Regions from separate parts of the Paenibacillus sp. JZ16 genome, predicted to be linked through region 1. Evidence: riboswitches for the same ligand, from Rfam matches in the RefSeq annotation. Region 1 holds a riboswitch; each other region holds the start of a gene.
The links. Region 1 has a riboswitch for cyclic di-GMP ahead of BJP58_RS11575 (GTP cyclohydrolase II). Riboswitches for the same ligand answer to the same signal wherever they lie in the genome.
Positions count from the first base shown of each region.

Region 2: another riboswitch for cyclic di-GMP. It lies ahead of BJP58_RS04110 (non-ribosomal peptide synthetase); the one in region 1 lies ahead of BJP58_RS11575 (GTP cyclohydrolase II).
Region 3: another riboswitch for cyclic di-GMP. It lies ahead of BJP58_RS19400 (DUF8202 domain-containing protein); the one in region 1 lies ahead of BJP58_RS11575 (GTP cyclohydrolase II).

Region 1 covers NZ_CP017659.1:2,556,660-2,567,069, reverse strand. Annotated here, with positions in the region: gene BJP58_RS11620 (stalk domain-containing protein) at 1-477, shown strand, start outside; gene BJP58_RS11615 (MFS transporter) at 660-1,829, opposite strand; gene BJP58_RS11610 (TetR/AcrR family transcriptional regulator) at 2,211-2,792, shown strand; gene BJP58_RS11605 (GNAT family N-acetyltransferase) at 2,939-3,442, shown strand; gene BJP58_RS11600 (autorepressor SdpR family transcription factor) at 3,670-3,954, shown strand; gene BJP58_RS11595 (SdpI family protein) at 3,938-4,576, shown strand; gene BJP58_RS11590 (glycoside hydrolase family 43 protein) at 4,748-5,731, opposite strand; gene BJP58_RS11585 (nitroreductase family protein) at 5,858-6,490, opposite strand; gene BJP58_RS11580 (aminotransferase-like domain-containing protein) at 6,669-8,015, shown strand; cyclic di-GMP riboswitch class I at 8,178-8,271, shown strand; gene BJP58_RS11575 (GTP cyclohydrolase II) at 8,459-9,208, shown strand; gene ribD (bifunctional diaminohydroxyphosphoribosylaminopyrimidine deaminase/5-amino-6-(5-phosphoribosylamino)uracil reductase RibD) at 9,226-10,380, shown strand.
Region 2 covers NZ_CP017659.1:933,793-944,202, forward strand. Annotated here, with positions in the region: gene BJP58_RS04110 (non-ribosomal peptide synthetase) at 1-2,087, opposite strand, end outside; cyclic di-GMP riboswitch class I at 2,293-2,387, opposite strand; gene BJP58_RS04115 (hypothetical protein) at 2,962-5,784, opposite strand; gene BJP58_RS33850 (hypothetical protein) at 5,968-6,096, shown strand; gene BJP58_RS04120 (methyltransferase domain-containing protein) at 6,224-6,784, opposite strand; gene BJP58_RS04125 (hypothetical protein) at 6,792-6,992, opposite strand; gene BJP58_RS04130 (glycosyltransferase family 4 protein) at 7,014-8,246, opposite strand; gene BJP58_RS04135 (glycosyltransferase) at 8,243-8,974, opposite strand; gene BJP58_RS04140 (hypothetical protein) at 9,069-9,605, opposite strand; gene BJP58_RS04145 (alpha/beta fold hydrolase) at 9,920-10,410, opposite strand, start outside.
Region 3 covers NZ_CP017659.1:4,266,129-4,276,538, reverse strand. Annotated here, with positions in the region: gene BJP58_RS19405 (CehA/McbA family metallohydrolase) at 1-4,222, shown strand, start outside; cyclic di-GMP riboswitch class I at 4,837-4,924, shown strand; gene BJP58_RS19400 (DUF8202 domain-containing protein) at 5,167-10,410, shown strand, end outside.

The DNA.
Region 1 (10,410 bases):
AAAGACGGTAAGCTGCTGGCCTGGGGAGAAGAGAAATATCAAGGCAGCGGCTCGCCTAACGAGAACGATGGGAATCCAGTCATGGTACAGCCTCCTCTATCCTGGACGGCAAACGGACAATCGGTTAGCTTCTACGGTTCTTCCGCTATTGTGAAAGGCAAGCTGTATGTACCGTATACTAGCGTTTTTGAAGCCCTCGGGATCAAAGTGAAGCGCGGACAGTCGAATCCGGATCCGAAACACGGAAATCATCGATTTCCGGTATGGTCTTTCTCTTATGGCGGGAATACCGTGTCCATTAAATCCAGTGATCCCGCCGTTGTATTAGTGAACGGGAAGGTGACGCGAGAAGATGTCAGCATTCCATTCCTGGCTAATTCGAGCATGTTTCCATTGGAGTTGATCACGACAAAGCTTGGCATTCCGATGTCCTGGAATAAGACGACAGGCGAAGTGATCCTGGGGAAAACACCATAAGAATATGTTGAAGGCACGCCCATACGGCGTGTCTTTTGTTATTCTGAGGAACGGCATCCTTAACGCTAAATAGAGAGTTTCCAAAATGATTGACGTATGGGCTGGCAAGGCTGCTACTGTTCGTGGATATTCTAAAAGATCGCCACCCTGTGGGAGCGATCTTTTGTAGTTTGATTTTATTGTCAATGGGCACCTTTTTCGCCTTTGGTCACAGCCCAAAATATAAGGGCAATAGCGCTGACGGAGGCTCCAAGCATACAAACTCCATGCCAACCATACTGTGCATAGATATGGGTCGAAGCAATGGAACCGGCGGCACTTCCGATGGAATAAAAAATCATATACCCGGCAACCATGCGACTGCGCGCCTGCGGGCGCAATGCAAAAATCATACTCTGATTCGTGACATGCACCGCCTGTACCGCCAAGTCCAGCAGAATAATACCAATGACTAAGGTAAACAGGGACCGTTCTGTATAGCTGATCGGCAGCCATGACAGCAATAGCAGGGACAATGCAATTCCGGTCGTTCTTTGTCCGTAACCTCGATCGGCTAGCTTACCGGCTTTTGCTGCAGCCAATGCACCCACGACGCCTACGAGACCAAACGCCCCGATGGCAGAGTGCGAAAGGGATAGTGGCGGTGCGCTAAGAGGCAGCACTAATGGCGTCCACAAAATGCTGAAAGCCGTAAAAATCAGCATAGCCAAAACAGCGCGGACACGTAGTAGCCGTTCTTGAAGGAACAACACCAGTACCGACTTAAGCAGTTGAGAATAGGAAAGAGTTTTTACCTTACGCTCAACATTTGGCAGCATCTTATATAATGCGTAAACCATGAACAGCATCACCGCAGCAGAAACCAGATAAACCGAACGCCATCCTGCAAGATCCTTCAAAACTCCTGAAATGGTTCGCGCCAGAAGGATCCCGATCACAATTCCGCTGGTTACCATGCCTACGGCTCGCCCTCGTTCAGCAGGAGCAGCTACGGTCGCCACGAACGCCACAATCGTCTGCGTTACAACGGCAAGCAATCCGACCAAAGCCAAACCTGCAAAGAGCATCGCGCCGGATGAAGCAGTACCAACGATCACGAGAGCCGCCACGGAGATCGCCATTTGACCGATAATTAATCGGCGCTGGTTCAGTAAATCCCCCAGAGGCACCAGCAGGAGCAGTCCCAATGCATAAAAGATCTGTGTGACGGTAATCAGAATTCCAATGACGGCATAGTCCAAGTTGAACTCGTACGACAGCTCATCGAGCAGCGGCTGAGCGAAGTAGATATTGGCAACGGACATGCCGCAAGCAATCGCAAACAATAACGTAACGGAACGAGTCAGAGGCATACGATTACCGGATTTGGCCGTAGTCGCCGTCCCCTGTGACGCATTCGCGGCTGTTTCGTTATGGACGACCGCTTTTTTTGCTATGATCTCTTCCATTGTGTGAATCCAACCCTTTCGATTTTTATATGTACTGATCGGTATGATAAATCGCCCGATAAATATATCCCATCCTTACGATCCATGTCAACAGGTTTATTTCAAACGTTAAGAAACAACGGGATTTTCTAATATATATCAGCAATATACAGGAAATCGGTGTTTGACAAAAGCATCCGAACATCATAAACTTAATTATACTGATTGGTAATGAAAGTGGTTCTTTACTCCTTTGGTGATCATGAAGTTTTCCTTAAAATCAAATGTAACGAGAGGTAATTCAATATGGGACGAGTCCGCGAATTTGATGAAGAGAAAGTATTAGATGCAGCGATGCAGTTATTTTGGGAGAAGGGATATGAGGCTACCTCATTAAGCGATTTGACTTCCAGAATGGGCATTCAACGGCCCAGTATATACTCAGCCTTTGGAGACAAGAAGGAGCTGTTCGAAACAGCTCTGCGCAAATACACGATGTCACATGCTTCCGAGGCGCGGGCCAGGCTGCAAAACCATCGATCGGTCAGGGAGGCGTTTCGGGCTTTTTTTGAAAATGTGGTTGATAAGGAATATTCCGAAAGCAGCAGCCGAGGGTGCTTTTGTATCAATACGATGGTCGAGCTTGCGCCTCATGATGAGAAATTTGAAATTCTGACAAGGGAGCATCAGATGTACTTGGCGGTCATATTTCAAGAAACCATTGAACGAGGCATACAATCGGGCGAGCTTGCGATCGGGACAGACGCGAAAGCATTATCCCAAGCGCTGATCGTATCGCTGATTGGGTTGACCGTCATGTTGAAATCCCGTCCGGAGCGCTCATTCGTAACGAATACGATAGAGGTGACTCTTACATTGCTTGAATAAAAGGGTATCTGTAATGGAACCTTTAAAGGTATTATCCCACCCAAGTAATTCGTGGGATGACGTTGAGTTTCATGTTTACATGTTGTTGCAGCCGTCCAAGCATAGTAAAATGTTCTAAAAAAACAATAGTAGGTGCATCGATGAATATGAACATACGGACAGGACGAATAGAGGAGCTTCAAGAAATCATGGCTTTGATAGCCCGCTGTGTTGCGGTCATGCAGGCTGGAGGCAGCGATCAATGGGATGATCAGTATCCGAACCGAGAGGTCATTGGTGAGGATTTGCAGCGAGGAACGTTGTTTGCAGCTGAGGGCGAAGGCCGCATCTTAGGGATCATCGTCCTTGACGAATCCCAGGATGAGCAGTATGAGACCATTAACTGGAAGCAGATGAAAGGGCCTCATTTAATGATGCATCGGCTTGCTGTCGATCCGGAAGCCCAAGGACAGGGAGTTGCGCGAAAACTGATAGCCTTCTCCGAGGAATATGCCCTGCGAGAGGGCTACACGAGTCTACGATTGGATACCTATGCCAAGAACACGGCTGCGCTCAAGCTGTATCAAGGCTTAGGTTATGACTTGCGGGGAGAAGTGAATTTCCCAGGGAGAGCGGCAAGCTTTCCGGTATTTGAGAAGGTGCTTGGATAAACAGGCCGTGAAGCAAGCCTGCTATGGATCAGCGCGTAATGCGGGTCCGTGGCGGGTTTTTGTTGTTTATAGGAAATCTACGATTACTATCATGGCGATGGGGCTTGTCGGGATGCCCATTTCACTTTCTATTTAGAATTTTTTCAAAATAGGTATTGCAATTGGATGCAGGGATAAGCGATAATGTATTTAGATGAAATTCTAAATAGAAATATGGGTGATGCACATTGGGGTTTCCGGAAACATTCAAGGCGTTATCTGATCCGGTGAGACGGGACATCCTGGTTATGCTCAAGCGCGGCAAAATGTCAGCCGGAGAGATCGGTCAACATTTCGATATGACCGGGGCGACCATTTCGTATCATCTGTCGCAGCTGAAGAAGGCCGGACTGATATTTGAAACAAAATATAAAAATTATATTTACTATGAGATCAACGTGTCCGTCTTCGAAGAAATCATGCTGTGGTTTTCACAATTTAACGGGGGGAAACAAGATGAGGAAAAAGAATAGTTCGATGCTGGTTATAACAACGCTGATATGTTTATTGCCGATTATTTTATCGATGACGCTGTATAACCAATTGCCTGAGCAGGTGGCTGTTCACTGGGACGCGGCGGGCAATCCTGATAATTATGTGTCGAAGGCGGTTGCGGCGTTTGTGCTTCCGTTGATTACAGCGGTTATTAACGTCATAGTCAATGTAGCGCTTAACAACGATCCAAAGAAAATGAACGCTGCCCCGGTTTTAAGAACGATGGGTCTATGGCTCATCCCCGCGCTGTCTCTCATTCTCATGCCGATCACGCTGTTCAAGGCCATGGGGGCCGAGCTGCCGATCCAGACGATTGCACCGGCTCTCGTGGGCATGCTGCTCGTGGTCACCGGAAATTATTTGCCGAAGAGCAAACAGAACTATACGGTGGGCATCAAGCTGCCTTGGACGCTGAACAGCCAGAATAATTGGAATAAAACGCATCGTTTTGCGGGATACCTGTGGATGGCAGGCGGAGCGTTCATGATCCTGACGGCGTTTCTGAAGATGAACCTTGCCGTCGCAATCGTTCCTGTCATTATATTGATTGTGGCGGCTCCGGCGATTTACTCTTTCTCTTTGTTTAAAAAGGGCGTGTAACGGGCGGGGCTGCAACACATAAACGTCCTGAACGGCCAGCAAGCTGACTCCATGAACGATGGGGCAGCTTGTTTTATTATACGGCAGAGCGCGAGTTTATCCGTATCGGGAACAGAAAATGAAATGAAAAAGCTGGACTCCATACTCTTGGAATCCAGCCTTCCCCGTGCCTTATTTGTCGTACGGATGAATCGTCTGAATGGTGCCGTCCTCATTGTAGGTCAGCTCGGTAAACTTGACGCTGCGTTTGTTGTCCGCTCCGCCGGAAAGGGAGCTGTCATGGTAGAAGAGGTACCATTTATCCTGGAACTGAACGATGGAGTGATGGGTCGTCCAGCCGATTACGGGGGTTAGAATCGTGCCCTTGAACTCGAAAGGCCCCGTTGGACTTTGACTCGTGCCGTAGACGATTTTGTGCGTTGAGCCGGTGGAATAAGAAAGATAGTAGGTTCCGTTGTATTTATGGACCCAAGGTCCTTCAAAATATCTCCGCTCTTCATCCCCTGCAACAATCGGGTTGCCTTTGTCATCGACGATGGATATTTCTTGGGGCGCCTCTTTGAAAGTGAGCATGTCATCGCTCAGCTCAGCGACCCGCGGTCCGATGGCAGGCGCGTCTGCGGGAGGCCCTTCCGCATCCGGAATGTGCGATCCAGTCTGCCATTGTTCCAGCTGTCCACCCCAGAGGCCGCCGAAGTATATATAGGCACGGTTGTCGTCATCCACGAATACGGCGGGGTCGATGCTGTAGCTGCCCGGGATGTAATGAGGCTCCGGTTTAAAGGGGCCGTAAGGCGACGAGCTTGTTGCTACGCCAAGACGGAAAATATCGTCATGATCCCTGGCAGGGAAGTATAAATAGTAAGTGTCGTTCTTGAAGGCAGCATCCGGTGCCCACATTTGCTTCTTCGCCCATGGCACATCCTTCACATGAAGAGCTTCGCCATGGTCCACGCAGGGAGCATCCACATTCTCCATCGAGAGAACATGGTAGTCTTCCATGTCATACTGGTCGCCGTTATCATTGGACGTGTTCTCATGATCCAGGTCATGGGATGGATAAATATAAATTTTACCCTCGAATACGTGGGCGGATGGGTCTGCAGTATAGATATGGGTTACGATCGGTTCGTTAGGCTGTACGGGCTTGTTCATTACGGTTCCTCCTTGGATCATCACTTTGTAAGCGCTTGTATTCATTTTATCAGACGTGTTCCTCTCCAAAAACCTAATAAAATTAGGTTTTTCACCTAAAAATATTAGATCTTTTTGGATTGAGCATTAGAAGTGATTCCAAAAGACCGTCTCTTCTAGGGGTAAACGGGTTGAAGGATGAGCCGGTACGGACTTCTTACCGATCGCAACCAGCATAACGGGGATCAAATGGCGCGGAACCCCGAATGCTTCAATAAAAAGGCTTGAGTTGTATCCGCCCATCGGGCATGAATCAAGACCGCGCGCCCTTGCAGCCAGCATGAGCTGCATGGCGGCCATGGAGGCGCTCCGTATCGCTTCTTCCCGGGCAAGTTCAGGCGCATTGGTGTAGGAATTCATTATTTGCCGGACCAGATTCGTTTTGACCTCCTCTGGCATGAATCCTGCCTGAACCGCTTGGTCATATATCGCTTCAGCATGTTGATGGGCCCGCAGGTTTCCCAAAACCGCGATAATAGCGGAGGCTTCTACGATTTGCCTTTGTCCATATGCGATGGGTAACAATTTGTCTTTGGTGGCCTTATCTGTAATGGCAAGATACGTCCAATGCTGCAGATTCCAGGCAGAAGGTGCGGTACTCGCAATCTCTAGCATTTCTTTAATCTCATCATGACTGAGGTTGTGTTGGGGATCAAAATGTTTAACCGCTTGACGTTCACGTACAGTAGTTAAAAAATCGGCATGCGAAATGGATGGCATGTGAATCAGCTCCCTATCGTAGTTATCTTCATTCTTAAGGCCGGGAAGGTGTTCCCAACACAGCGAACGGTTACTTGAATATAGGATAATGATGGGTTCGAAACCATACCCTATTTTGACAACTGTATCGATACAGTGTTGAGATCCTGTATAATAAGAGTCGCGAGGGGGCGGGGTAATGAAAAAATATTTATCCATTCTTACCGATATGGAATCGAAAATTCAGGAAGGCCAATATCGTTCAGGGCAGAAGCTTCCTTCCGTTCGAAGTGCGGCACAATCCTACGGGTGCAGCATTAGTACGGTGATTCGTGCTTATACTGAGCTTGAGAAACGGCACGCCATTTATTCGGTTTCGCAAAGCGGTTATTATGTAGTCCAGAAAGATGGGGATTCGAATAACATGGATAAGAGTTTGATTGATTTTGCGTCGGCTTCTCCGGACGTGAACGTATTCCCGTATCTGGATTTTCAGCATTGCCTGAACAAGGCGATTGATACCTATAAATATGAGCTGTTTACCTATGGTGATCCGCAAGGAATGGAGAAACTGCGCCGCACCCTGGTCTCCCATTTGGCAGGAGCTCAAGTGTTCACTTCCGCGGAGAGGATTATGATTACGGCAGGCGCCCAGCAGGCGCTTGAGATTTTGACAAAAATGCCGTTTCCCGGCGGAAAGTCCGTCATTCTGGTCGAACAGCCCAGCTACAATAATTATTTGCAGCTGTTGGAAAGTGAAGGAGTGCCCGTTATCGGAATCACCCGCACGGCAGCGGGGATCGACCTGAAGGCTCTGGAGGAGCAATTTCGATCCGGACATATTAAATTTTTCTATACGATGTCGAGATACCATAATCCGCTGGGCAACACCTACACCGCAGAGCAGAGAAAGGCCATTGCTAACCTGGCGGCGAAATATGATGTTTATATCGTGGAAGACGATTATATGGCTGATCTAGGCGAGGAACGGGGATATGATCCCATCTATGCCTACAACCGAACATCGCATGTGGTGTATTTGAAGAGCTTCTCGAAGATTATTTTCCCAGGATTGCGCCTGGGAGCCGTCGTCCTGCCGGAACGTTTGCTCGATACGTTCCGTGCTTTTAAAAGTTATGGGGATACGTCGCTGCTGTCCCAAGCGGCGCTTGAAATTTATATTAGCAACGGAATGTATGAACGGCATAAACAGAAGATTTACAGCCAGTATGAAACCCGAATGCAAGCCCTGAATGCGGCTGTGCAGCGATACGAGGGAGCCGGATGGATTGAAGCCGTGCCTGGCGACGGCGGCATATATAAGCTGTTTAAGCTGCCGCAGACCGTTAACCTGGAGCGGTTGATCAGGCGGCTGAAAGAGCGGAACATTCATGTGGTGTCCGGCAAGCTGTTCTATCTATCTAACAACCTTATGCGCGAGAAGTTTATACGTATCAGCATTTCCAGAGCACGATTGGATCAGATTGAGGAAGGGGTTCAAGCGATCGTTGAGGAAGTGAAGCGGGAAGAAGGCAATCTATGGTGATTCTTTCGGGTCATGTTTATATTTAGGTTGCATTTCATAAAAATGTATTTTATATTCATCTGGTAGTTATATGATAAAAAGCTATTACTTTCGATTGTTTCCGATATGGTGTGTTCTTCCATATTCGGCAATGATCGCGGATTTATTTTATGAAATGACATCGTACGATAATGGCAAACCCACTGAAAAGTGGCGACGCAAAGCTATAGGGGCTAAGGCGGATCACTCGTATCCGCTATGCTAGCCAGTTACCGAATACGACGGAAAAGCCTCCGTCTATTCAGACAGGGGCTTTTTGTGTTTATTTTTAAAAAAATTCCATTTCCCAACCAAATTCTTTAAGGTTGGAGAAGTAGTAGCTGACGTAAAAACTGCCAACGTTTTCAAGGAGGGAAACAAACCAATCGATTGATCCCCATCTAAACCAACAAGGAGTTGTATTCATGATTATGGACCAGGTCAGGAAATTGCTAGCTAGTAAATTAACCATTCTTAAACAGCCGGAATGTCCCAACATCGGTCTTGTTGGTCCCGTTCGGCTCCCTGTGCAGTTGGAGGACCATGAGGCTGTATTTAAATGGTATACATGGTTAAATACAGGCAATTCATTTATGGATAAGAATGACATTCTGGAATCATTATCTCAGGCAGATCTCGCTTCACATCAGCAGTCTTCCGTACTAGTATATGGCGATTTTGCCAATGAGGAGCATGCCTTGATACGGATGCACAGCATTTGCCATACGGGAGACATCTTTGGAAGTAAACGATGCGATTGCGGCTACCAACTGCGGCAATCCATGCGCATGATCATTGAAAACGGTAGTGGAGCTCTCTTTTATTTGGCGAATCACGAGGGTCGCGGAATAGGGCTTTTCCCAAAATCGTTAGCTTATCTTTTGCAAGATGAGGGGTGCGATACTGTAGAGGCCAATCTAAGCCTTGGCTTTGCAGATGACCATCGATCTTATGATGAAGCCATACGTGTACTCCAAAGCTTGCGGCAAAAACCAGTCACCCTTATTACAAACAACCCTAGAAAGCTGCAGTCTTTGCGGGAAAAGGGACTTTTAACCGATCATCATAAATCCATTTGGGGAGATGTATCCGAGCATAATAATCGGTATTTGGCAACGAAGATCGAAAAATCGGGTCATATTTACGACTCTTTGGTGGAGACCGCTTTATTATGATGGGGAGTGTTAATCATATGAAATTAGACCAACAATTTATGAAGCTGGCATTGGATTTGGCAGGTACGGCCAGTGGGAAAACCAATCCGAACCCGGTCGTTGGCGCACTGATAGTCAAAGACGGACAAGTAGTCGGCGCAGGTGTTCATAGAAAGGCTGGGGAACCTCACGCAGAGGTGCACGCATTCCGGATGGCTGATGGGTATACCGAAGGCGCAACGCTCTATGTTACGCTGGAACCAAGCCCTCAATCCTCTCCTTGCATAGAATTAGTCTTAAATTCGGGAGTCGCAAGAGTTGTCGTGGCGATGGAGGATCCGAATCCGAAGGTGGCCGGAAGAGGCATTCAATTATTGAGAGAGAATGGAATAGAAGTTGATGTGGGTGTATTGGGGAAGGAAGCCGAGTTACTTAATGAACGATTCGTGCACAATATGTCAAAACGACGGCCGTTTATCATTTCCCAGGTAGCCATGACGCTTGACGGAAAAATTGCCGCGTCAACGGGGCATTCTAAATGGGTTACATGTGATGAAACACAGCTTGTAGTACATAAATTAAGAAACAAAGTCGACGCCATATTAGTAGGAATTAATACGGTTTTGGCCGATGATCCGCTCCTTACGACCCGACTGCCGGAAGAAAGTGGGAAGAATCCCATACGGGTAATTTTAGATTCGAATTTGAGGTTGCCCGAAGATGCCAAAGTTACCGATTGTTCGGAAGCAATGACATGGGTAGTCACGAAGGAGGGGGCTGATCCGGGAAGAGTACACATGCTGCAGCAAAAAGGAATTGAAGTTCTGTTCGTTCCAGTGAACCGTTTCGGGCTGGACCTCCATGCATTATCGGATATGTTATATCAGCGAGGTGTTACCGACCTGCTGGTAGAAGGAGGCAGCGAAGTAAATGGATCATTCCTTCGAGCCAACCTTATTGATAAATGGATGATTTATATTGCTCCCAAAGTGTTGGGGGGACGGCAATCCTTCTCCCCCTATGGCGGCTCGGATTTGGAATTAATGGATGACGCGGTACGCGTAAAGATTCAATCTGTACAACAAATCGGTGAAGATATTTGCATTACCGCTTATCCGAATTACGATTATTCCATGTCTAAAAGTTCCTGCGTAACAGATAATCTTAATGAACTTTCCTTGAATAGTTATTAGTGAATAGACAAATAGAGTAAATGATATTAT
Region 2 (10,410 bases), 1.6 Mb from region 1:
AGCGGCAAACTTTCCATCTGCACCACAAGTGAAGGCAGGAAATATTCAGGCAAATTCCGGGCTAAATACGCCTTGACTTCCGTTTCGGACAACACCTGTTTCGCAACAAAATACGCACATATTATCGGATTTCCACTTCCGTCTGCTTTGACGGCTACCGCGGCTTTCGAGATTGCGTTGTGTTCCAATAGCCGGGTCTCGATTTCTCCCGGTTCCACTCGATACCCTCGGATCTTTACTTGATCGTCGATTCGCCCGATCATTTCGATATTGCCATCCGGCAGCCACAGGGCCAAATCCCCCGTTCGATATAACCTTTCCCCGAGGAGCGGATGTTCCACAAACTTGGCTTCTGTCAATTCCAGCTGATTCACATACCCCCGCGCGATACCGTCTCCTCCGACGCAAAGCTCTCCTACTACTCCGAACGGCTGAAGCTTCAACTGTTTATCAAGAATATAAGCGGATGAATTGCATATTGGTCTGCCAATTGGAATGGTCGATTCGAAATCACGTTCGATCGGGAAGTAAGTGGAGAACGTCGTGTTTTCCGTTGGACCGTACATATGGATCATCCGCAGATCGGGGCACCTCTTCCTTACGGCATTTACGTGCTTCGGCGATAACGCTTCTCCGCCGATTAGCAAGATGTCTAACGTACGAAAGGCGTCTGGGTCCTGTTCGTCCAGATTATGGAATTGAGCCGTAGTCAGAAACCAAGCCGTAATGCGGTGGCCGATGATGGTTTCCTTCAATTTGTAAAGGTCAAATAGGTCCGTGTCCTTCATCAAATACAAAGTAGATCCGTTCAAAAGGGATCCCCAAATTTCAAAGGTCGACGCATCGAATGTTATTGTACCGGTTTGCAAAATTCGATGCTCCTTGGAAAAGTTGAAATAATTGGTATTCTTGACCAGTCTTACGATGTTACGATGCTCAACCATGACTCCTTTCGGTGTCCCCGTTGATCCGGAAGTATAGATGATATAGGCTAGACTTTGCGAGGTTGCTGCAGATATCGTATGGGGACAGCTGTCAAGGCTTAGCTGCGCGTTGTCCCAATAAATTACTTTTCCCTCAAATGCTATGTCAGGCTTCCAACTGGAAGGAGCCAGTAAAAATCCCGCTCGACTGTCCTTGAGCATATATTCGATTCTTTCGCACGGAAAATCGGCTTCGATGGGCATATAAGCGCCGCCAGCTTTCAATATGGCTGTAAGCCCGACAATCATATTGACAGACCGATCCGCGACAATCCCAACGACGCTCTCCGGCTTAATGCCGTGATCCTGCAGTGCTTTTGCAAGCTGATTCGCGCGTTCGTTCAATTCCCGATAGGACATCTGATGGTCCTCGGTCATGACCGCCGGGCGATCGGGGGTTAAACGGACCTGTTCCTCAAACAAGTAATGGACCGTTTGGCTGGAAGGATAGTCCGTCTTAGATCCGCTGAAAGCCTGAATCTGTCTCTCCTCTTCTTCCGACATCATACGTATGTCGGCAATCACCTTCTCGGGGAAATCAACTACTTCATGCACGATTCGGCTCAAGTGGCCGCTCATCTGCTCGATCGTTTCTTTTCTGTAGGAGCGGGCCGAATATTCAAGGTGTATCATGATAAATTCCTTCTTAAAAGCCGTCAAAGCAAGCTCAAACGTCCCCAGCTGATCGGATTCATAAGGAGTGGCATTGGCGTTTTGCCAAGTAAACGCCGCTTTGATGAACGGGTTGCCGCTCAAATTCTTTCGCATATTCCGATCTTCGAGTGCTTGCATCGTGGTATGCTTGACTTCTATCAGAAACTTACCTAATGGCTTATGTACAGTAGGAGAGTAACGTATAGGAAACATCTGTCTTTCCAACAGATACCCAATTACAGGATCATCCTCGCCGGTATATTTGGCAAGCAGGATCGCATAACAAGCCATAAGTGCCATATCCACAGTTATTCCGAAATTGAACGCAAGTTCATGGAGTTTTCGGGTCGTTGCAAAATCAAGGGAAAAACGAACCTGGTTTCCTTCATCGTCGGCCCATCCCCCCCTCGGCAATTCGTCAATTGATACATCACAAGTCGTTTGTTCCATGACCATCAACCTCCCGGATAATCGATTCATTAATGTCTGATTGTTAACGAACAGAAAAATCCTCTTCGCATTCTGCGATCAAGTAATGTCCCCCTTCAACCCCAAACTAGTTTTTTATAGCGAAGCCACCGTTGTTTTTTGGAACGTCAAAAAAACCCCTTTCTTCAATTCAAAATAATGAATAAAACGGAGGTTTCCCGTTGTATTCGGCAACTGGCTGGCATTGCGGTCGCAGTAGATCCCACATTAGCCCCTATAGCTTTGCGTCGCCACCTTTCGGTGGGTTTGCTATTGTCGTACAAAAATAGTATTTAAATTGTAAACCATGATTATATTATGTATTCGATTTACAATTACTGTATCTTGTTTCCAAATGAAAATCGATAGGTCTTTTGTTCAATATTGTCTTTCAAGAATGGTTTTGATGATATTGATAACCCTCATGAAACACTAGGTCGTGATAGTTAATCTTTACTAATTTTTTCCACTCCTCGCCTTCACTACACTTCACTTAACTATGTATTAAAGCTATTCTGTTCAAAAGAAAGGCTGCGATTTTCTGTAATTACTTGGATATTAGATGATGGCTGATCAAGAAAATAGTTCTATTTTTTAACTTCACTCCTATATCCATTGACCTAATTGCGACAGCAGGAATCATCAAGTCCAATAACTTTTGCCTCCTGTCAAACAGGACTAAATTACCATCTATAACTGGTAAGGACATTTCGCTTCCGATCAGAAAACTTTCATAAGTTCAACCCACTTGGTAATTCCATCCTTCAAGTTCCCGGTCTAATGGATCACTGGATAATAAAATAAAGAGCCGTTGTCCAGGACAACGGCCTCATATTGCTATATGTCATGAACAGTTTTAAAAAGGTCCGGTTATTTTCACCTTGATTTTATTGGATTCAACTGTTACCCCGTTCAATGTAATTCGAATCGACAACTCGGCTTGCCCCGGATGCTTGGCGATAATCTTTCCTTTGGGGTCGATCACCGCCTTATCCGGACGGCTGCTCAAATACTCAATGTGAGCGCCGGATAACTCCTTAGTCGTTCTTCCTCTCTCAAGGAAGACTTCGTAGGAATAACCGACCTCATCTCCGGGGTGAAGCTGGAGCGATTCAGCCTCGAGCTGTACTTTGTCCAGCGGCATGACCAGATTCGGGTCGCTATACTTCATCAGCTCGCTGCCATATTTGAAATAGAAGTTGCCAAAGTCGTCCTGCGCCAGCTTTTCCGCATTGCTCTCCAACAAGATGGACAGCGATTTGCTTGCTGTGTCAATCTTAAACATCTTGCTCGTATAAGTATGGTCAGCAACATATCCCGTATAAATGGTACCGTACACATTGCCGTCCGTTCCAATGGTCAATCGAGGATTGCTGTGTGCATAATCTGCTGTAGGAAACATATCCTCACTGTAAATAATCTCTTGGCGTTCCGTATCATAGATGAACAGAGCCCCCAGCGCCATTCCCCATATGTTACCGTCCGGGCCCCATATCAAAGAGGTTACTGCTTTTTTGCCCGGAACAGGTACCTGTTCCAGCTCTACTCGGCCTGATGCTGTATCGTAAATGGCAAGTTTCCCCTCTCCGCCGGTCATCGCGCCGGTGGCCATAAACAGCTTTCCATTTTGGTAAAGCAACGAATTGATCGAATGACCGGATATAATGTCGCGCTTCACATCAAACTTTCCGGTAACAGGATTGTAGACGGTAAGTGCCCCGCCTGTTTTGCCTGCAATTGGATAGGAACCGATGTATAACAGGTTTTCTTCCTCGACCCCGAGCATGGCTACGGGCCGGTCTTGCTCCGAACCCAACTGACCAAGCCGCAGCGGGTTATTCGGTTCTGATGGGTCCGTCCGGTTCCAAGGTTTGGCTGGATCGTATTCAAAGAGGGTCGCTCTAGGATAAACGCCGAGATACATCTTTCCGTTCAATGAACCGAACCCTTCGACTTGACCGATTTGAGGATAATGCTTGGTCTCGTTACGGGTCGGCGAGTAAATTCCCATTCCCCCGCCTGAAATGAAGCCCGAAGACAGAATCTGCCCGTCTGTGCTCTTCCCGATATTAAACAATTCCACAAACTGTGCCGGAAACGGAAGCTCCGGCGTCTCAATCAAACCGGTTTCCAGATTGTAATAAAATGCCCTGCCGCTATTTCCGGCCAATCCGACCAAGGTCCAGCCCGGATACTTTGCCTGATCCAGCTGAACATAACCAAAAGCGACGCCTGCTCCTTTGACATCCACGCCCAGCGAGCCGTAAACCCCCGTATTCACATCATACGAATAAAGCGACCACTGCTGCCCGCCTCCCGGGAGAGTCTCATAATAGGTGTAGAACACCGTTTTGCCGTCTGGCGATATTGGTGAGAATCCCCGGGCATTATAGGCCGTATTTTTATTTACGATCCAGCTGGAGGTATCGGGATCATAGACACACATAACGGGTCCTGGATCCACGCGCACGAAAAGTTTGCCCCCTGCATACCGGAGATCATAAACCGAAGTCATGCCGTTAAATTCAGGCGGATGAAGCGCGGTGGATGTTCCGCTTGCGAGATCGTATTGATAAAGCTTGGCGACATCGGCTCCCCCCACATAGATCACTTGACGATCGGAATCGTAAGCAAGGCTTCGGATATGAGACTCTTTCGAAGAAGTCTTGAAGGATTTAAGGATTCTGGTCTGGTCGGATGCGGGATCATATTCAAACAGCGATTGGGAATATCCTGTTCCGCCATACACTTTGCCATCTTCCCCGGCTACAAGCGTCCAGATCACGGTATCGGTAGGAACCGGTTTGCCGATCGTCCGCAACGTATCCTCTGCCGGATCATATTGAAACAACGTCCCGTTCGGCGTACTGCCGATGTATACCTTTCCGTCGGAGGCTGTCACAATCGCCCAAGCTGCCGATACGTTGCTTCCGTCAAGCGCAACCAGTGGATGAGTGGATTTCACTTCTTTCGAAGCAACATCCATTACGATGAATTGTGCCGGATCACCCTGTGCGACCGTAAACAAAGCATCCTGACCATTCTTGTCTTTACCGAAGGCTGCCGTCATCAGGGTTAGACTCGACGATTGCGGTCCCAAATTCGTTAAGTACGGTGAGGACGCATGCGTTTGCAATGTGACGCTGTCAACGAAATACCTGCCGGTTTGATCGCCATTAAACTTGAAGGCGACTTTGACCTCTGCAGCATTTTTAGGTGCCGCAGCAGCCACTCTTAAACTCTGCCATTGGACCGATGGTTCATCGACCAGGCCGCTCACCATGGAGACAAGCTTTCCGTCTGCATCATAAAACCTGAGGTCTGCTTTGCCGCCTTGACCTTCATCCGAGAGCACACTTGCTGTCATGATGACATTGCCGAATGGCTGGACGGCGTATGCATCGCTGACCGCTCCGGAGCCTGCATCGGGCGACAGGCGTTCCACCTGAAGACTTCGTTTCCCATCTGCGTACACGGACTCACTTACGGTAATGGCAGCTCTGTCTTCATCGGGCTGCCAGCCCGGCAAACGTCCATTTACTTCAGAATCCTCGAAGCCGCCGTTGATCATAACGTTGGTCAATTCTTCATCTGCGGCATACGTGATCGGCATGGCCCACGGGATAATTGCGAACATCATGATGACCGTTAGGACTGCGGCAATCCGACTCTTCCACATTCTTCTCACTAAACTCTCCCCTTTACGAATAAATTTTTTTCACATTTAGTAAACGCTTTCAATACGATCTCATCTTATCATATCCCTTTATTTGTATACAAGTAAAATACATGTAAATAACATGTGGACTCACTAGTCCCTTATGAGATTTAGACATGTTATCATGGTGGTTCCTGCTTCTGATTGCAATATGGATATGCTCTGGCGGCAGCGGTCGAGCTGAGCCTGACCGACAGCAGCGTCAAAATACGGTTGGCAGCCGTTCATGGTCTAACGCCAGTCGGCTCCGTCCCTGGTGCCGTCATGAATTGAATACAAAAACAGCCGGGAATAACCCCGGCTGCTGCATTTGCTGGACACCCCAACCATTATTGTCTCTACGCCTGTTGATGGAAATGAATGCCTAATGCAAACATTTGTTATTCCATCGAAACCCTTATCACTCCGAAGAAAATAAATACGTTGAAAAATCCCGGTTAATATAGTCTTTAAAATGCCTTTTGGCTTTAACGGGGAAAGCATCAAGCTCCTCGGTAGTCCAGATGCTGCGGTGGGTCTCGAATTCATTGCCGTACACCGTGCCTTGCGGCCATTCCGATCCGATGGGAATGTTAAGCAGAACGTGCTTGCCTCTAGCAATGCTGGCATTCAACAGGGTAAGCGCCTTATCCTTATCGAAATGCTCCAGAACATCGCCCATAATCATGACGTCATATTCTCCGGGCGAAGTTGACGGAATAAATTCAAAAGCATCAGCGATGTGAATTTTATCGTAGAAATACGCATGGTAACGGTCAATGTTTTTGGGGAATATTTCAATTCCCTCCACCCTTACCTTCCAATCCTTACGAAATACCCGCCCTGACCACACATCGAGGAATTCGCGGCATAACATGCCCCAGCGGCCAAATCCAACGCCGACATCAAGTACCGAGGACGGCGATATCTGCCGGAGCAGTTCCACGCAATACGAAATATTTTGCCAATTGGATGTCCCCATATTGTTCTTACCACCCCACTTCTCGTTGAGGCGATGGTTCATCATTCATCATGAGATTGATGATGCGAAAATCTGGAATGGCGTACTCTTGAGGAAGTTTGGCGGCAATCTGATCCCATACCTGTCGGTTGACAACTATATGCGGCTGGGAAAGCTGGGTTAAAAACAACCCGTTGTATCTATCCCCGGGAACGTGATGCATGTTCATAACAAACACCGCCTTTTTAAATTAGGATTGTTTTTTTAGAGACAACTGCTCCGAATAAACCCCTGTCAAATGTTTGATCATCGTATGAAGTGACCGGTTTTTTAAGGCCCACTCCAGCGCATTGTCCCCAAGCCTGCGCCGGAAGGAAGGATCCGACAGCAGCTGACCCAAATGCAGATAAAGTACATGCGCGTCTCCCGGAGGAGACAGCAATCCGTCAACATTATGCCGTACCGCTTCTTTTAATCCGCCTGCACTGGATGATACGATGGGCAGACCTGCTAACTGAGCTTCCATAACGGAGTAGGACAGGGTTTCCATCAAACTGGGCATTGCGAAAATTTCGGCCTGACTCAGCAAATAGGGGACGTCCTCCCGGCTTCCGAGGAAACGAACCGCCGACTGAATACCCATCTGGCGACATAACTCCTCGTATTCATATCGTTTATCACCGTCTCCGACCAACCAGCATTCCCAATCCTGGCGGTCCACGTGCAGCCTGCACAAGGCATTCAACAAGACGTGAATCCCCTTCTCGTAGCTAAGACGCGATGTGCTGATGATCACGGTTTTATCCTTGGGCTTCATGATCGGATTTCCGGAAACCTTACGCATGCTGCTTTGAAAAAAAGGGATGTCGAGGGCGTAAGGAATAAGGACAATTCGATCGGAAGGAGCCCTAAATTGATGGACCATCACTTCTTTAAGCCATTCGGAAGCAAGAAGGACTTTATCGCTTACCGAACTTCCCAAGTATTCCATAGATTTATAGTATTTCCAGACCAAGGAGCTAGTGGGGTCTTCCGAAGAAGTTTTGTTGTTCTCAAGCATATCCCGTACTGTAAGAGCTGCAGAAGCGTGAATGGAGGTCACTAACGGTATTTGTCCTGGTTTTATGCGTTTTATGGCAGCGGCGGCAAGAACGTCTTGCGCGTGTATGATATCGTATTGATCAAGACCGATAAAGGCGAGTGATAACTCCATGCAATACCTGTCGGTCTCCGCTTCCCTGACCCAGGGATGCTCCGCAATCAAAGGCGCGGTGGCAGGGGTTATCTTGTAATCGAACATTTCCTTGAAATGAACCTTCGGAACCTCCTGATTACTGTTGAAAATATAAAACCGATCCAGTCCGTTCCCAAAAAGATCCACCTGATGTCCCTCTCGTTCAAGCCCCTGCTTCACCTGCAACATATATTTCCATAATCCACCGACGTACGGGATTTGAAAAAAGGTAGCCAGCAAGATTTTCAAGGCTGCCACCCTCCTGTCAGTAATACCTGTCTCCGCTGCTCCAGTCTGTCGCCGTATATGGCCTGAAGGGTCCCGATTTCCCGCTTAAGGGCGTCTCTGTGCTTTAAGGTTCCCATGTTCGGATGATATCGGTAATGCAGAAGAATATCATGCAAATAATGAAATTCGTACCCGGCGAGCACGACCCGGCACCACATGTCGTAGTCCTGCGTGTATTTAATCTCTTCATTGAACATGCCGACATGTTCAAGGAGCTGCCGCTTCATCATGATGGTACAGCCATTAATTGGACATTCCCTCTTCAATCGATCAAGCAGCTCCAGATTCGAAGTAAACGAAAAATTCGGGGCTTCCATGAGCACTAAGTTCCGATCGTTGACGAAGTTGAAGTTTGTACTGCTGATCCATGCCCCACGTTCCAGCATAAACGACATTTGTCTTGCTGTTTTGTTGGGAAGATAAAAGTCGTCCGAACTGAGCCAAGCAATATAATCCCCTTTAGCTTCTCGAATACCGGCGTTAAGGGCGGAAGCCGTTCCCCCGTTGATCTTTCGGATATACCGGATGCGGTCAACATAAGGATTCAGGAGATCCATATGTTCGGTAGACCCGTCATCGACCACAATGACCTCTATCTCGGGATAGGTTTGCGCCAAAGCACTCTCTACGGCCTGTTGAACATAAAGACAGTTGTAGAAAGGGATAATAACCGTTACCTTCGGTATCATGTTATCTTAACCTCCTACCCGCGTATTGACCCCGGTTAGGAAAGTACCGGTTTTCCTATCGGACTTTTTATAAATTCATTTTGGGTTAAATAGATCAGCTGATGTACGCTCCATTGAAAGAAGGAAAAAACGGAGGGACCTTCCACTTTTCGCAGCGTTCGTCGTTCGCCGTAATAAATATGACCGCTCGGGGAGCTGTACAGGCGTCCGTTAAGCACCGGGTACTGAAGAAAAAAGAGGCGTCGATGGTGTGTCCAATCTGCAAAGATTGAACCAAGGAATCTGGGACATGCACGATTTCGTCCATTTGACACCGCAAACGTTGGAAGACTTCTCCAGACTGGATCGGGAATAAACAATTGTCCATCCACAAAAAGATCCCGGATCCACCCCCCTTTACGAATAGCGTCGCCGGGGCGCACTTCGCCCACTGTCCCGTAACCGTCACGCCTTCTCCAAGGGGATACAGGTTAAGCAGCATATCCTCAAGCGGTATGATTTTCCTGGCCATCAGTTTGTAAAAATAAAAAGAGTCGATATCCATAATGGGCCGTTTTTGGCCGTGTTCAATCAAAAATACAGCCGAGCCCGAATCGTGGACAAGCGTTCCATCCGGGATCTTGGTAATCATGTTCTGGACATGGTTATTGTAGATAACAATCCCTCCCTTCACCAAGCTTTAATAATATACTCTTTGTCTTAGCGGCCTGAGCCGACGCGTGACTATATCTTCAAAAAAAGACTCTTTGCAAGAGTGACTTGCAAGAGTCTTTTCCTTTCAGGAAATCGCATCCATGAAAAGTTATTCGTCTAGACTCAGGACACAAACTTGTACCGAAAAAACAAAAAAGCCGCTAAAATAGCGACTTTCAATATCACAACGCTAATTTCCCCCCACAGTCTCCTATCCGCTATAGCCATATCGGATGTGAAGCGTTCGGAAACTTACAAATCAAGGAACTTTTTTACGGCAGACAAGAAAGCTGGTAAATTATCATCATGCACAAAGTGCCCAGCATCCTGTATCATTACCAACTCGCAATTCGGAATAAGCTCAGAAACTTCCTGCAATTTGTTTTGAGGAATATGACTGGACCCACCGCCTATAATAAGAGTCGGCATGATGATGTCGTTAAGACGCAGCCACCATTCGGGATTAGGTTCATTAAGTTGCCGTAAAATCGAAGGCACTACCAGCCAATCAAACGGCATAGGATCAGAAGGTTCGGCAGGAACTTCGATCGGCTTATCCGGAAAGGGAGGTGGAGTGTCTTCAACGATCAACTTTTCTATCCTCGAAGGATATGTTTCCGAGAAAAGGTAGGATACTGTTCCCCCCATGGAATGCCCAAGAAGCGTAAATCGTTCCAAATTCATAGCATTTGCAAAATGAAACAAGTCATCGCACATCAGTTCAAAAGTGTATTTACCTATTC
Region 3 (10,410 bases), 1.7 Mb from region 1:
AAATCCGGAAAGCTTCCAGCTCTTTAAAAATATGCTAGACGTTTTGCAGGAGAAAAATTCAAACGGACAGACGGTGATCCAAGTAGGAGACTTGGTCGAGAACGGCGGCAATATGTATGCTTGGGATGATGTGTTTAACCATATTTACAACCATGATATGGGGCTGGTTTCTGCTCACATTGTCGGGGACCGTGAACGTGCGACAGAGCGGAAGCTCGTGCCGTTCTCCGGGTTTTTCAACCTGCCGAAGAACGGTGAAGGCAGTTACCGGGAAACGAATTATTCGTTTGATTATGGCGATATGCACGTCGCTGTTCTGAATTCCGTGCTGGATTTTGACAAGCAGCTGTCATGGCTGGAAAAAGATTTGCGGGCAACGGACAAGAAGTGGAAAATCGTTATGGGGCATTATCCTTATTATGGCGGTCAATCCGGCGATGAGACCGGTATGGACATGATGAGAGTGAAATTGTCTCAAGCATTTGAACGCCTTGGCGTTAGTTTGTATATTGGTGGTCATGATCATGTGTATAAACGGACAACCATACGAGATGGTGTAAAGGATATATCGGAAGAAGCGATGAATTTAGGAACAACTTTTGTGACCGTTGGTTCATCAGGTCCAACGTTCTTTGATAACAAATCATTTGACTGGGATCATATCGTTTATGATGAAAATAAGCAGACGGGTGTTATTTTAGAATCAAACGATCAATCGCTCACCTTGAAAGCTTACAACAGCGACGGTGTTGAGATTGATTCATTTACGATTAAACAACCTGCTAATTATTTGGAATTAACGAGCGCAATTGTGGAAAATAACGTCTTGAAGGGCGTTGGGGTCTTGAATTACCCGAGCTCGCGTGAACGTGTCACCGTGATCGGGGAAAAGCGGGATCATACAGGTGAACAGCTGTTGGAAACAGTTATTCAAGAAGCAACGCTAGAACATCTCGGACGAGAACAAATCATCTTATTTGATAACCCTCTTGCATTTGGCGATGAACATACGATCGTCGTAAGATTGGTTAATAATCCAATCGATCAAGAGCCGTTAACAGACCCGTTCATAGCGAAAGAAGGAATGCTGGGCGATGGTTCGGAAGGCAATCCATATCAAATCAAAAGTGCCAGTGGACTTTATAAAATGCATGAATTCCCGGACAAACATTTTATTTTAGACCGGGACATTGATGGGAAGGGCGTGTTTTTCGAAGCGATTGGCGCAAATGGCGCTCCATTTACGGGTACGTTTGATGGGCAAGGGCATACGATTACAGACGTTATGATCTCCTCAGGCGGCGCAGGTCTCTTTGCCATTAATGAAGGAATTATTCGAAATGTAGGAATCATCCATGCAGACATTGATGTTCGCCGGAGCAATGTTGGAATCCTGGTGGATCAGAATGATGGAATCGTGGAATATGCCTACAGTACCGGAGCTATTCGAGGCAATTCTACAGTTGGCGGTCTTGTGGGCTACTCAAACGGTATCGTTAGAAACAGTTATTCAACAGCTCGAGTTAATGCACGGGGCAAGCAAGCCGGCGGCATGATCGGGATTACGAATCGGGGGAGTATAACCGAACAGGTCTATGCCATGGGAGCCGTAATAGCAGAAGAATCCAATGCTGGCGGCATCAGCGGATACGGTTATAACAATACGGTCATTCAAAATAGTATGGCATTAAATCCATCGATTGTTACAGGTACGGCATCGAATCGAATTGTCGGCAGAGTGTTAGCTGGGGATAAGGCAACTTTAGTCAATAATTACGCCGATGAAAATATGTTTGTTAGCAGTGAGAACGTTACGGTCCCTGATCCAAACAATGAAAAAGGACAGGGGGTGGGTGCAGAAGCATTCACGAAGCCAGCTTTTTTCATGGAGACCCTTGGTTGGGACTTTGATTCGATCTGGATCTGGAATGAAGATGCCAAGCGTCCATTACTGCAAAGTAATTTGGAACAAATTAACGAAAACCATATTCCAAAGCCGAAGCTTGATCGGAATGAAGATGGGTACTACATCATCCGTTCGGTTAGTGAATTAAAGACCATTTCAGAATTTCCAAATGAAAATTATATATTGGAAAACGATCTTGATTTTGAAGGGCAGCTTTTTGATCCCCTATTTAAGGGGACGCCTTTCCTTGGCATATTTGATGGAAATAATAAATCCTTAACCAATTTCAAATCAGAAAATGGCGGCTTATTTCATCTCAATGGCGGAACGATTAAAAACATAGCCATGGTTAATGCACGCGTTACTGGCGGAAGTAATATCGGTATACTCGTTAACACGAACAACGGAACGGTAGAGAATAGTTATGTAACGGGCTCAATCGAAGGCTCCAGCACCGTGGGCGGTCTGGCGGGCTATTCCAATGGCATCGTGCGAAACAGCTATTCTACAGCAGATGTAACGGCCCAGTTGAACCAGGCTGGCGGCTTGATCGGCATTACAAACTCAGGCAGTTTAACGGAAAACGTGTATGCATCTGGAGCCGTTCGGGCGCTTAGAAGTAATGCAGGCGGAGTGACTGGCTACGGCTATAATGATACGGTTGTTAAAAACGTGATTGCTCTCAATCCTTCAGTCGTAACGCCGACGATGGCGAACCGTGTGGTGGGACGAGTGCTTGCGGGGCATACCGCAACGCTTGAGAATAATTATGCGTTTGATGGCATGATGGTGGATGTAGAAGGCGAAAGTATTGCCGCTGCTGACAACAGAAAAGGTTTAGGGCTATCCCAGCAACAGGTTGAAGATTCCAATACGTATATCCATATATTGAAATGGGATTTTGAGTCGGTTTGGATGTGGAATGATGCTTTAAAGCGTCCGGTTTTGAACAGTAATCCCGAAGAGGCAAGCGAGCCTGTCGTGCCTTTAGAAAGAAATGAAGCAGGTTATTACAGAATCAAATCCATTGCTGATTTGAACGTTATGGAAAACTTCCCGGCGGAAAAGTATATGTTGGACCATGATATGGATTACGCCGGACAACCGGCTGAGTCGCTTTTTAAAGTGGTTTCGTTCACCGGTGTTTTGGATGGCGACGGGAAGAAAATAGTTAATTTTCATTCTTCGAGCGGCGGCTTATTCCATCTTAATGGCGGAGTGATTAAAAATATAGCCATGATCGATGCCAGCGTCACTGGCGGAAGCAGAATAGGCATACTCGTCAACACGAACAATGGCGAGGTAGAGAATAGCCTCTCAACAGGCTCTATTACAGGCTCCAGCACAGTCGGCGGTCTAGTAGGCTATTCTAATGGTATCGTAAGAAACAGCTATTCAACCGCGGATGTAACCGCTCAGGTAAGTCAGGCCGGCGGCCTAATCGGAATTACGAACTCGGGCAGCCTAACAGAAAACGTGTATGCGTCTGGAACCGTTCGAGCGATGACGAGCAATGCGGGCGGAGTGACTGGATACGGATACAATGATACAGTCGTCAGAAATGTCATTGCCCTGGGCCCTTCGGTTACGGCGCCAACGATGGCAAACCGGGTGATGGGACGAGTTCTTGCGGGACACACCGCTACGCTCGAAAATAATTATGCATTTGACGGCATGATAGTGAATAAAGAAGGTGTAGCTGAAGGAGCATTAACAACCCTTAAAGGATTAGGCCTATCTGAAACTGAAATAAAGACTCCATCTACCTATACAGACAGATTAGGGTGGGACTTTAACACGATTTGGAGATGGGACGGTATGGCTAAACGACCTGTATTACAATCGGTATCAGCAGGCGACAATGACGAACCGGTTACACTGACTGAGATTGAGCTCGAGGGGCCGGTTGTACTGGTCGTTGGAGAGAATGCCCAAACGGTGACTACCGCAGTGTACAGCGATGGAAGCCGTGAAAAGGTGGAGGCAAACGTCATCTATACAAGCAGTGATCCAACTATAGCGGAGATCAGCGCTAGCGGTGTAGTAACGGTGAAATCGGAAGGAACCGTACTCATCAAGGCAGAGTATGAGGGCTTGATTGCATCCTATGAGCTAACCTTGACTCAGAAGCAAATCGAGATGGAGGGGGTCACCCAAGGCGTGGATGCAGAAGCCGCGCTTCCGTTCACATCTTCGGCCTTTGTCGGAATGGGGGAGTGGTGGATTGCGAACCGGATGCCGCACCCTCCTGGACGCCCTGAAGGGGCGGTCGTTTCAAGCGATAACGAGCTTCTCGTATCCGTGTCGAAGACATAATGAAATAGAGGCTGCTCCACCTGTGAAGTGACCCTAAATGGTTAGATATCATAGGTATTGGGCAGTTTAATGAAATGAGTCCGGTAATTATGCCGGGCTCATTTTCTTTATATGTCCGCAAGTGATTTATATTGGTCGATAAACCTGGCCGGTTCCGGTTCCAACCGTATTTATGGTGTTGGATCAGAACCCTGCTATAAGTAAAGAAAAGTTTGTCGGTCGCTTACATTTAAAGAAATTTTATCGGAATAGCTGCCCCTTTTATACCACAGAAAAGGGTCAGTCTACTGGCATTACAGCTTCATTTTGTTAGTATTCATCTTTCAAGTCCCTGGCTTGTAAAGTTTTTGTATAGAAGTGAATGATACAATTCGCGAGGGTAGAGAACCCTCAGGTGAAGATACTTTTTGCATACTTAAGACTCTATCTATAACAAGCATATTCAGGATATGTTCAGAATTGCCACATATAATGTCAAAAGAAGCTACCAAAGCACTATATTAGACATAATTTGATAAAATACAACAAACATAAGACCTGAGTACCTTGTATTTTTATGAAAAAAGAATCAAAATTTAAGTAGTTTTGTTACCAAGTATTACATAATAAAGCTCGTACGATAAGAGCAAACCTGTTGAAAAGCGGGGACGCAAAGCTATAGGGGCTAATGGTTCTATTGACCTATGCCAGCCAGCTGCCGAAAACGACGGAAACCTCCGTCTATTGGCGTTCGCCTTTGGAAGGAGTTTTTTTATTTTAGTCATTCTATTGAAGGAGTCCGATGCTGTGAACGACTGGCAGTAAGCCTCTTACAGGTTTTCTGAGTCGAATACTAGCTCTTATGACCCTGACATAGCAGTTGAAAAAGTAGTGAAAAAGAGGTGGAAATGGGCCGTCACTACGGTGAAAATGGAAAACTTCACACAAGAAAGGAATGGATCTAAATGCTAAGCAACAACATTAATTTGCGGAAAATTGGAGTTATGTTTCTGATTTTTACCCTTGTCTTCACGGGACTTGGGGTAAGCTCAGGAATGCCAGTCAGCTATGCTGCTTCTTCGGAAGTTTATGTATCCAGCGGTGGTGATGACCAAAACGATGGAATAACTGAGTCGACTCCGTTCGCTTCCCTGCAGAAAGCCTATAAAGAGGTTAATGACGGGGGAACGATATACCTCCTGGACGACGTTATACTGAAGGATGGCGTTGATGTAATTGTTGCAATAAATGAAGCCAAGCATGTTACGATTGCCACTGCCCCTAATGCCAATAACACCGTGATGATTAAACGTGGCAAGCCAAGCGGCAAAGTACTCTTTCAACTAACTAATATGAGCCAGATAACATTAAGTAATATTATCATTGACGGCAACTCCGAGGAAATGGGAGGGGCGATCGATGGAAGATTATTTAATGTCTATGGTGGTTCAAAACTGATTATTGGAGAAGGTGCTGTTTTACAAAACAGTTTTTCACAACATCAAGGAAGTGCGATATACACCAGAGACGCCGGTTCTATTGTAGAAATGAATGATGGAGAAATTAAAGGCAATAAACGTTCTTTGATTGGTGCGGCAATTTTTGTCGATCCTGGAGCACAATTTATTATGACCGGTGGCCACATTACAAATAATATCGGCGGAGGCGTTGAGTCTCGCGGCGGTGAGATCGTCCTTTCGGGTGAAGCCAATATCACCGGGAATACATTTAACGGAAAAGAAGTAAACGTTAACCTGGCAAATTATAAAGCTCTAATTCTAAACGGTGCATTTACGGGGAAGGCAGGCGTTACCACCCAGAGCATGACATCGGGAACACAATTTGGACGTGTAACAGAAGAAGGTATGGGCAGTGTCGAGAATTTGATTGCCGACTCTGGCTCTCTTCTTGCAAGTTATGATGCAAATAAGAATTTGGTATGGCGAGCATTCAAGAATGACTTGAGCAAACCGAGTACCGACGGCGAGGTAATGGGGAAAAAGCCGACGCTGACCGGGGTAACAGAACCTTTTGCGAATGTAAAGATTGAAATCGTTAGTGCAGCAGACCAGTCTATCATCGTTTCTGAAGAGGTAACCGCTGATGAGAACGGGAACTGGGAGTTTCCAGTTGCTAATGCCTTGACTATAGGTGCATATACGATCAATGTTACAGCTAATAAAAATAATACACAGTCGGGGACTGTGACTAGACAATTTGAAGTTTTATCGGATGTTTACGTATCCAGTGGAGGCAGTGACACCTCAGGTGATGGAACCCGAAACCATCCTTACGCAACATTGTACAAAGCCTATCAAGAGGTGAATGACGGGGGAACGATATATGTCTTGGACAATATCGATTTGTCGGTCGATGGCAACTTAAAGTACCTTCATCTTAATGAAGAAAAGAGTGTTACGATCTCTACGGCTTCTGGCGTAAATACCGCTGTGATTCAGCGTGGCTCGACAAAGGGTGCGGCAACCGGTGAGCCGGGAGCAGATAAAGACACACTTATTTATCTTGAGAAGGGCCAGCTTACATTAAATAATATTATCATTGATGCCAAGGGTAATGTAGGTTCCTTCACTGGAAGAATAATGAATGTCTACAATAATTCAAAGCTGATTATTGAAGAAGGGACTATTTTACGTAACAGTTATTCCGAATTTGGAGGAAGCGCAATATATATCAGACATAATACCGTAGGATCGAAACCGGTTGTAGAAATGAAAGGTGGAGAAATTCGCGGTAATAAATTGACTAAAGACTCAGGTACGGTATTGATTGCTGAAGATGCGACGTTCACTATGACTGGAGGTACAATCACTGACAATAGTGGTGGTGGAGTTAGTACCAACACGAATACGTCTAAGTTCAATCTTTCTGGTACAGCACAGATAACGGGGAATAGAGGAGTGAACCAACAAACTGAGCTAAACGTTAATTTACAAGGTAGTACGTTCCTTACTCTATCCGATGATTTTACCGGAGAAGCGGGTATTACCGCGGTAGCACGTATGAATGTAGGAAATAAGTTTGGGGAAGCAGCGAGAGCTGGCTTGACAGGGTTGGAGAATCTCTATTCCGATAACGGCCAACTTTTTGCAAGTTATGGTGTAGGTAATAATAACTTGGTATGGAAAGAGAAAGCGGTAACTACAACTGCTCCTGGCGGGGTGGGAGTAAATGATGGATTGATATCATGGGTAGATGTAGGCAAGAGCGCTAAGCCTGAGAATGGCCAGGTTACCGAGTTACAAGATTTGGCCATTAATGAAATATGGGACCGAAATGAAACCGACAGAATTATTCCATATAGCGCTAATGCTGTGAACTATAATCCCGCTATTCAGGTGACTTCGGCTACTACCTATTTCAAAAAAGCTTCTGTAGGTACTACACAGGACACAGAACGGGAAGTGTTCTCAGTTCAAGCAAGTAGCAATTTTGGTGGATTTCCTTGGGACTTAGGCGGTAAATATGGCGCGTCTTCTGCATATGGGAATGGAACCGGGAATCTGATTCGCACCTATTTTGGATCCGATTCGTCTAAAGAAATTGATGTCACAGGATATGACTTGAAGAAGACACGAGTTATGAATATATGGAGTGCAGTAGACTCTGGGAATCCTAATAAAGATCAATGGTCTTTTGCTTTAGATGGAAAACAGTTATATCCAATTAACGGTACTGGAGATGAACATAAAGTTAATTTTACTCTTGCTGCTGGTGGTAAAGTATACATCGGTGCAGGTCACTATAGCCGGTTTAACGGCTCCATCTCCGAAGTAATTGTATTCAACAAAAAATTAAGTGAGACTGAGCGCCATAAGGTTAACAGCTACCTCGCCTTAAAGTATGGTCTGACTTTGAAAGATGCAAATGGCCAACTGATCGATTATGTCACGAGTAATCATGATGCAGGGCAAACATCTACGATGTGGACTGCAGCTAATAATCAAGGCTATGGTAACCGTATCACCGGAATCGGGCGTGACGATATGGGGGCATTGAATCAGAAACAATCGAAGTCTCAAGATAACGGCGCCAACGTAACGATTTCATTAGGAGATACGGTAGCAAATTCTAATGAAGAGAATGCCGGAAAAATTGCTAACGACAAATCATTTTTTGTTTTTAGCGATAATGGGGCTGGGACGGAGTTCATTAGTCCAATCGATAAAGGCAATGAAAGTCTAAAGCATACTGCGCGCATTCACAAAGTGGAGAAGACCAACTGGGCAGACAAAGAGGCAGTAACAGGGTTACCTGTTCAGATTACATTGCAAGTAGATAAAGTAGAAACAGCTGAACAATGGCCTTTATATTTAGTTGTCAGTGCAGACAATCAATTCGATTATCAAGACAAGTTCTACGAGTTAGTTGACGGTAAAGCAACGCTTAGCAGTGAAGATTTTAATAATGGATCATACTTCACGATTGCAGCGCCAGCCCCACAACTGATAAGTGCTAAACTTGATCAAGCTACAGCAGATAGTAATCAAATTGTCTTCACTTTTGATCAAGATGTAGTGCTAACCGATTCAACTGGTTTCTTAATTGAAATGGATGGTGCAGTGGTACCGATTGATCAGGTTAGTATTAAAGTTGATCCGGTTGACACCACAAAACTGATTATTACATTACCATCCGGAACAGACATTGCTGGCAAAAAGGTAACTGTATCCTATAGCGGAAACGGGAACTTGAAGGGGACTAACGGAGTTCCTGTAGATGCTTTTGACAAGGAAATAACAAAGCTAGCGAAGCCTAATGCTCAATTGAATGGGGATATGCTATCCTGGGCCCCTATAGACCATGCAGATGAGTATGAAGTAACGGTGAAGTTAAGTGACGGCACCATTATTACTACCGAAGCCGTAAATGGAACTGAGCTCGATTTGTCGACATTGGGACTGCAACCCGGCAGCTATGATGTAACGGTAACGGCGAAGTCGAATAACGATGCCTATGTGGATTCGGAAGCGTCAGATTCAGTAACATATACCGTATCGACAAAGGTTAATACAACAGAATTACAGAACAAAATTAACGAAGCCGGCACGCTCGACGAGAAAGATTACACCCCTGAAAGTTGGGCTAATCTGGAGCATGAGCTTACCGAAGCCAACAACGTTCTGAACGATCCAAATGCTACACAGGATCAAGTAGATGCAGCTGTTACAAAGTTGACCGAGGCGATAAATAATCTGGAGAAGATTAAGGTCGACAAAACTGCTCTTGAAGATAAAGTAAACGAAGCCGGCACGCTCGACGAGAAAGATTATACCCCTGAAAGCTGGGCTAATCTGGAGCGCGAGCTTACCGAAGCCAACAACGTTCTGAACGATCCAAATGCTACGCAGGATCAAGTAGATGCAGCTGTTAGAAAGTTGACCGAAGCGCTAGATAATCTGGAGAAGATTAAGGTCGACAAAACTGCTCTAGAAGCGAAGGTAACCGAATCAGGTAAGCTTGACGAGAAAGATTACACCCCTGAAAGCTGGGCTAATCTGGAGCGCGAGCTTACCGAAGCCACCAACGTTCTGAACGATCCAAGTGCAACTCAAGACCAAGTAGATGCAGCTGTTAGAAAGTTGACCGAGGCAATAGATAATCTGGAGAATATTAAGGTCGACAAAACTGCTCTTGAAGCGAAGATAACCGAAGCAGGCACGCTTGATGGGAAAGATTACACCCCTGAAAGCTGGGCTAATCTGGAGCGCGAGCTTACCGAAGCCAACAACGTTCTGAACGATCCAAATGCTACGCAGGATCAAGTAGATGCAGCTGTTAGAAAGTTGACCGAAGCGCTAGATAATCTGGAGAAGATTAAGGTCGACAAAACTGCTCTTGAAGCGAAGATAACCGAAGCAGGCACGCTTGATGGGAAAGATTACACCCCTGAAAGCTGGGCTAATCTGGAGCGCGAGCTTACCGAAGCCAACAACGTTCTGAACGATCCAAATGCTACGCAGGATCAAGTAGATCAGGCGCTGGCCGAGTTACAAAAGGCGCTAGATGATCTCGTTGTAACGAACGGAGAACTAGAGGAACTGAACCTCGTTGGTTTAACAAATGGCGGCAATCGGGATATCGAGTTAACTCCACCATTTGACCCGAACCAAAACAAAACCTATTACGGAACGGTAACGAATGACGTATACGGCATCAGCCTGAATCCAGTGGCGAAGTATCCGGACGAT